DNA from 3 places in the Novimethylophilus sp. genome. Region 1 is predicted to be linked to each of the others. Evidence: predicted binding sites of a transcription regulator. Region 1 holds the regulator's gene; each other region holds the start of a gene.
What was found. Region 1 encodes FliA, which starts transcription of late flagellar genes. Its sites were predicted from a motif close to CTAAAGTTNNCNNAAANNNTGCCGATANNA; they were not measured.
Positions count from the first base shown of each region.

Region 1 (2,263 bases):
ATAATGCTCGTCGTAGGCATCCATCTCGACTTCCAGCGCCTCGCGCAGCTTTTCCGGCTCGGCACCATCCACCAGCATCTGCAGGCCTTTTTTCATGAACGGATCCTGCATTTCCACCAGGATGGGCTCCAGCGACAACAACCCGCCGCGGCGGGCGGTATTGCCCCAGCCGGTGATCTGCTCGATAACCTCCTCCAGCACCACCCGCGGCGGCACGAATGCCCATGAAACCAGCTTCAGCCCCAGCAGGAAAACCGGCAGCGAATACTGGATCAGTACCGCGCCCATGGTACCGCCAATGACGATGATGAAGGCGGTGAGCTGCATCAGCGTGCTAACATGGCCGCCTTCGAGTACCTGCCCGCCGATGATGGCGCCCAGTGCAATGATAATGCCGACAAAAGTAGTGATGTCGATTGGTAGGTTTTTCATCGGGCGGCAGTCTTAACCGATCCAGCCCTTGAGCCTGCTGCGCAAGCGCATGACCGCCTGCGAATGAATCTGGCAGACGCGTGATTCGCTTACCCCCATGACGGTGCCGATTTCCTTCAGGTTGAGATCTTCCTGATAATACATCGCCATCATCATTTTCTCTCGTTCCGGCAAGTCCGCTATCGCTTCCACCAGCGCACGGCGCATGCCTTGATCCTGGATGGTTTCGAACGGGTTTGGACGCCCGTCCGCCAGATTAAACTCTATCGGATCGCCGTCATCATTATGGAAGTCTTCGTAATAGACCAGCTGGTGGCCGCGCGCATCCGCCAGCATGGTTTGATACTCTGCCAGATCCAGCCCCATGGCATCGGCGATTTCCTGCTCGGTGGGCGCATGGCCAAGCTGCTGCTGGAGTTGCGTGATGGTGTTTTCGATGCCGCGCGCATTCTTGCGCACCGAACGCGGCACCCAGTCGATCTCGCGCAGCTCGTCCAGCATCGCGCCGCGAATACGCTGCGATGCATAGGTTTCGAACTGCGCGCCCTGAGTTTGGTCGAAATGGCCGATGGCATCCAGCAACCCTATCATTCCGGCCTGCATCAGATCGTCCACCTGCACGCTGGCCGGCAGTCTGGCCGCCAATTGATAGGCAATGCGTTTGACCAGCGGCGCGAAATCAGAGGCGGGACGTTGCGCCACGCAATGGAGTGGCATGATTAATGATCCGTGGTGATCGGCTTGAAAGTGCCAGTCACGCTGAGCAAACGGCGCATGAAGGCTTCGAAACGGCTGTCGTCCCGTTCCGGCTGCGGCCACCCGGCGATGCCGGCTGCCAAAATCTCCAATGCATCGGCGGCAGCGCTGCGTTCCACGGGCAGAACACCGGCAAAATCCGGCATCAGGTTCAAGTGCTGGTGGCAGACGCCGGCCAGATTGCGGAACAGGACGCTGGCCAGAGATTCCTCGACGCCGCGGAACAGCAGGCGGAAATGACGATTTCCCGGAGTATGCGCAGCAATCTTGATCTGGCTATAGGCAGCGGTAATACCGGAAGAGCTGCCTGTGCACAGCACGATCACCTCGGGCGCGGCCAGGGCGAAGCCGAAACTGGGTCGGTGAGCGGCGGCCGCAGCGCGGATCAGGACGATGTCGAACCTGCCGACCAATGCGTGGAAAGCCGCCAATAACCGCACTCGGGCGCCATCCTTGTGTGCGGGACGAACGCTGCCGGCCGGCAGCAAAGTGATGCCCGCCGCCGGCAGCGCGATCTCCTGCAAACTTTTTTCGCCCCGCAAGGCGTGGCCGATGTCGTAGCGCACCGCAGCGGCCAGCAGGACGTGAGGATCGCCGGCGCGCAATTGCTCGTCCAGCAGCAGGACTTTTTTTTCCTGCCCTGCCAGGGCCAGGGCCAGGGCGGCGCTGATGTCGTTCTCGTCGTCGCCGAGCAGCGCAACCATATACGCGGCATCGGCCGCAAACATGCGCCGCAGCCCTTCGGCCTGATCAACGGCGGTCCTAACCAAGGACCGCTCCATTACCGGACCAGGCATCCTGCAACGCCATTTCATCCCGGCTCAACTGTGTTGCCGGCCCCGCCTGGCCTTTGAACGCACGGTCCACCAGATAGGTGGCATTGGCCAGATGCAGGTCTTCGGGAACGCGCTGGCCGTTGGTGACATAGTGCAGGTCGATGCCGTAGCGTATCAGGCAGTCCATCGCCGGCGCCAGCGATACGGCTTCGTCGATTTTGGTCAGGATACAGCCGTCCATCCCGGCCCCGCGATAAGCGCGCACGATGTCGTCCAGCGTCACGCCCTGGGCCGTGGCC
Region 1 covers NZ_DASXVH010000045.1:26,515-28,777, forward strand. Annotated here, with positions in the region: gene VGK14_RS06630 (flagellar motor protein) at 1-432, opposite strand, end outside; gene VGK14_RS06635 (RNA polymerase sigma factor FliA) at 445-1,149, opposite strand; gene VGK14_RS06640 (hypothetical protein) at 1,152-1,958, opposite strand; gene flhF (flagellar biosynthesis protein FlhF) at 1,951-2,263, opposite strand, start outside.

Region 2 (2,263 bases), on a different contig from region 1:
AAACCCTTTCCTGCCATCAGGAGATCGCCGCCGACGGCGCGTTCAGTCTCGGCATGCTGGCGGAATTCGAGGTCAGCCTGACCGAAAAACCCTGGGTTTACCGCCAGCTATTCTGGGAAGCCGGCATCATCGGCCAGATGTTCTATCTAGAAGCCGAAGCGGCGGGAGTGCGCGGCACCGGTATCGGCTGCTATTTCGACGATGCGGTGCATGAACTGCTGGGCATCAAGGATTTGTCGTTGCAGAGCATGTATCACTTCACGGTCGGCGGCGCGCTCACGGATACCCGTTTACAGACGCTGCCGCCCTATGCGCATTTGCAGCGGAATATCTAGGGCATGTTCACACTAGTAAACCGAAGCCAGGCGCTCCTGCACCCGGCCGTTTTCTGCGATGAAAACCGCGCTGGCCAGCCCGCGGAATATGCCGTGCTCGACCACGCCCGGCGTGGCGTTCAGCATTTCGTCCAGCATCTTGCTGCCCAGTGTCGGCTCAAAGGTCATATCCAGCACCAGGCTGCCGTGGGAGGTGACCGCGAGGCCGTCCTTGGATGCGTTCTGGCGCAGACTGCCGCGCCCGCCCAGCGATTCGAGCGTTCGCCTGGCCAACTGCCAGGCGAACGGCATCACTTCTACGGGTATCGGAAATTTTTCTCCGATGCGGCCGACCAGCTTGCTCTGGTCGACCAGCACCAGGAATTTGTCGCTGGCTTTCGCCATCAGTTTTTCCCGCACCAGGTCGGAACCGCGGCCTTTCAGCAGCACCATTTCCGGAGTGACTTCATCGGCACCGTCGACGTAAAGGTCGAGCCGGCTCAGGTGTTCGATGGAGACGAGCGGCAGCCCGAGCTCCCGCGCCTTGATCGTGCTCACTACCGAGCTTGCCGCCGTGGTCACTTTAAGCCCTTCTTCGTTGCGGCGGCGCGCCAGCTCGTCGATAAAGTAATTGGCGGTCGAGCCGGTGCCCAGCCCGACAAGCATGCCGTCCTGCACCAGTGCGGCCGCATGGCGGGCGACGAGTTCTTTATCGTTCATGATGTACTCCTTTTGCTGCGGGCAGGAAAAGATCAAAGCCAACGTTTCGCACTAGCTTAAACGCTAAGCCATCGTCGCGTAAAGTTGATAAAAAATATCGGGTTTGGCCCAGGGTTATTTTCTTCGGCTTTGTTGGCGGGTAGAATATCCGGCAGTTGCTGTGCGCAGCCAGCTGTGACCAAAAACCAGGCGTTGCGTTAACCGTTAAACGAGAGGATTCGGCGTGGACGTTTCAGCGATAGCATCCCCAGCCATCACCACCCCCAATCGCCAGAACACGGGCAAGCCCAGGAGTTCCGGCCGAGCCGTCACTTCAGATCACGAGCCATCCACCCAGAAAACCACCCAAGCTGCTCATGAGCAGCAGACCACAACCGCGGATGATGCCCACGGAGATACCGAAAAAGCCGTCCGGCAGGTCAACGACGCATTTACTAAAAAACAGCAAAACCTTTTCGCGGCTATAGAGAAAGACCAGATCACCGGCATCGCGGTATTCAAGATAATGGACAAGAAGACCAACGAAGTGGTGCGCCAGCTGCCGGTGAAGGAAATCGTCTCGTTCGCGCAATCGCTCGAGGTTCCGCAGGGCTGGCGCGGGCAGCTGATACTCGATAAAGTCTGATCAGGCAGGCATGCCCTAGATCGCGATCGTAAAGCCGAACGCGATGTCGCTTGCGGGTTTGCCGCCCTCGATTCCCCAGTTCTCCAGCGCTACTTCGTGCAGCGCGATCGTTACATCCCCGGCTGCCGCGCCAAAATCCGCCATCACCTGCGTCAGCCCATCGTAAAGCGCGCGCTTGGTTTCCAGCGACCTGCCGGCGAACAATGCGACTTCGATGAATACATAACGCTGGCCGGACTTGGCCGGCAGGCGCATTTTCTCCCTGGGGTATTCGTTCAGGCGTATCAGCGAATCGTCGGGCGGGACTTTGAGCACCCGGCACAGCACCGCGTCGATACGGTCGAATAGTGCTTCGCTGCTCCCTTCCAGCCATCCCTGGGTGGTTTCGATACGCAGGCAGGGCATGATTATGAAGCCGGCCAGGCGTGGCTGCCGCCGGCATTCAGCGCCAGGTTGCCGCCATCCACCGGCAATAATACGCCGTTGACCGCCGCAGCGGCGTCCGAGGCCAGAAACAGCGCCGGCCCGACCAGATCTTCCGGCTCCAAGAGGCGGCCCTGCGGCAAACCCATCAGGATGCGCGGCAATACGTGGTCGCGAAAAC
Region 2 covers NZ_DASXVH010000033.1:22,738-25,000, forward strand. Annotated here, with positions in the region: gene VGK14_RS04330 (nitroreductase family protein) at 1-335, shown strand, start outside; gene rpiA (ribose-5-phosphate isomerase RpiA) at 348-1,034, opposite strand; gene VGK14_RS04340 (flagellar protein FlaG) at 1,258-1,659, shown strand; gene VGK14_RS04345 (tautomerase family protein) at 1,675-2,064, opposite strand; gene VGK14_RS04350 (SDR family oxidoreductase) at 2,067-2,263, opposite strand, start outside.
Region 2: a site for FliA is predicted at 1,113-1,142, ahead of VGK14_RS04340 (flagellar protein FlaG). Genes of this name have one in related genera too.

Region 3 (2,263 bases), on a different contig from region 1:
CCAGATCGGTCACCGTATAGTTGGTGCCGTTATACGAAATCCGATAGTCACTGGTAGTCAGCGCCTGCACGTTGGACAAAGATGCGGTAATGGAGCCGGCGCCGGTATTGCCGGTGCTGGGGATCACCGTAGGCGACGGTACGCTGAAGAAGTCGCCTCCAAGATTGCCGGCCAGGTCCTGGCCCAACTTGTGCTGATCGTTGAAGGTCTGGGCCAGCCCCATAGCCACACGCCCCAGCGCATTCTGGGCTGCGTCCAGTGAATTATTGCGGAAATCCAGCAAGCCGCCCAGCCTTCCGCCAGTCAAGCTGCCAGCTCCCAGCAGTGTGTTTCCCGATGCGTATTGATAGGCCACTTCGATACGCTGCTGATCTTCCGGCGATGGGACTGCGGCAAGTTTGTATACCTGCTGACCTACTACCAGCGGCTGGCCGTTACCGATATATACATTGTAACTACCGTCATTCTGCTTGACGGTAGTCGTCTTCACCTGCAAATTCAGCTGCGAAACCAGCTTCTCTCGCTGGTCCAGCAAGTCGTTTGGCGGCTGGCTGGTAGTGCCGACCTGTAGCACTATTTGTTCGTTGAGATCGGAAATCTGCTTGGCATAGGAATTCACCAGCGTTACACCTTCGGCGATCTGGCTATTGATGCCATTTCGAATCTCGGTAACGCGCTGCGACAGTGTCTGGAAACGCGTCACCAGTGCACTGGCATTACTCAGCAAAGCCTGGCGCGAAGCCGCCGCTTGCGGGTTCGCCCCAACATCACCGACCGCGCTATAGAAGGTCTGCAATGCCGGCGACAGGCCGACGTTCGAGTCCGCGAGCATATTGTCGATCTGCTTGATTTGCCCAAGATAGGCGTCGAGATGCGCGCTTTGCGCCTGCCCTTGTAGCACTTGGGCATCGAGAAACTCGCTGTACACTCGCTTGATCGTATCCACTTGCGTGCCCTGTCCGACAAAACCGTTGCCGGTGAGGGTTGCGATATTGGTGGACTGCACGATTTGCTGGCGATGGTAGCCTTCCGTGCTGACGTTGGCGATATTATGCCCGGTCGTCGACATGCCAAGCTGGGCAGCATTGAGGGCGCTGATGCCTACACTGTAGAAGCTCATGATTCAGTCATCCGTTGCATGTTTTTATTAACGGCAAATCCAGGGCAAACTTAAGCCCGGCGACAGTTACCAGCAGAAAACATACCAATTAATTTATTCTTCAAATTCAAAAAGATAAAATCATCCAGAAAAACCATCAGGCAAATCTTGCCGGTTTTGCGGCAAGCCTGTTCAGGCTGTTTCCGCAGCGGCGAGTTGCGAACGCATTGCCTGGCTGTTGATCACACGCAGCAGCCTGTCGGCATACCCAGGATCGGTCGCAAATCCGCCCTGCACCAGGCCTTGCGCGAAGCCTTCGGCGTCCCGGTTGAGCACGCCCGAGTACCGCGGATTGCTTGTGAGCAACCTGGCATAATCGGCAAACCCTTCCGCATACGAGCCGTAGGCGCGGAATTTTTCCGCCGTTTGCACCGGCTTGCCGTTCACATATTCGGTGACCTGCTTTTCCACGGTGGCGCCCTTCCAGTTGGACCCGGCCTTGATGTTGAACAGATTGTGGCTGTTGCTGCCATCGGCACCTTTCAGCTCATGCTTGCCCCAGCCGCTTTCCAGCGCCGCCTGCCCCAACAGCAAATGCGGTGCGACGCCGAGCGACTGCGCAGCTTCGGCGGCATGCGGCCATAGCTTGTCGACGAAACCGCCGGCTGATGGCGTAGCCGCGGGAGCCTCTTTCGCTTGCGGCAGCCTGGCTTCCGTTCCGACCGGAGCGAGATCGTAGGACACCGGCTTGACGATCGCCGTCTTGCCGTTCGCCTGCGGCAACTGGCGTTCGATCTGGGTCACCAGCATATCGGCCAGCCCGAAACCGCGGCTCTGCGAGATATTTTGCGATACCTGCTGGTCGAGCATTTCGGTAAAAGAGCGCGTTTCCTGGCTATCGAACAAGCCATCCTGGGATACCGTTTCGCGCATGGAGCGCAGCATCATTTGTAGGAAATAAGACTCGAACTGCTTTGCCGCCGCCTTGATGCCTTCTGTCGAATCGGCGGAATTGGCCAGTTTGCGCAGGCCATCCAGCGCCTGCGGATTGGATGCCAGCTGGTTGGAAATCGGCGCGGCAAGAGCCATCAGATGATTTCCAAATTGGCTTTCAATGCGCCGGCAGCCTTGATCGCCTGCAATATCGCCAGCAAATCCTGCGGT
Region 3 covers NZ_DASXVH010000036.1:18,954-21,216, forward strand. Annotated here, with positions in the region: gene flgK (flagellar hook-associated protein FlgK) at 1-1,120, opposite strand, end outside; gene flgJ (flagellar assembly peptidoglycan hydrolase FlgJ) at 1,292-2,188, opposite strand; gene VGK14_RS04815 (flagellar basal body P-ring protein FlgI) at 2,188-2,263, opposite strand, start outside.
Region 3: a site for FliA is predicted at 1,146-1,175, ahead of flgK (flagellar hook-associated protein FlgK). Genes of this name have one in related genera too.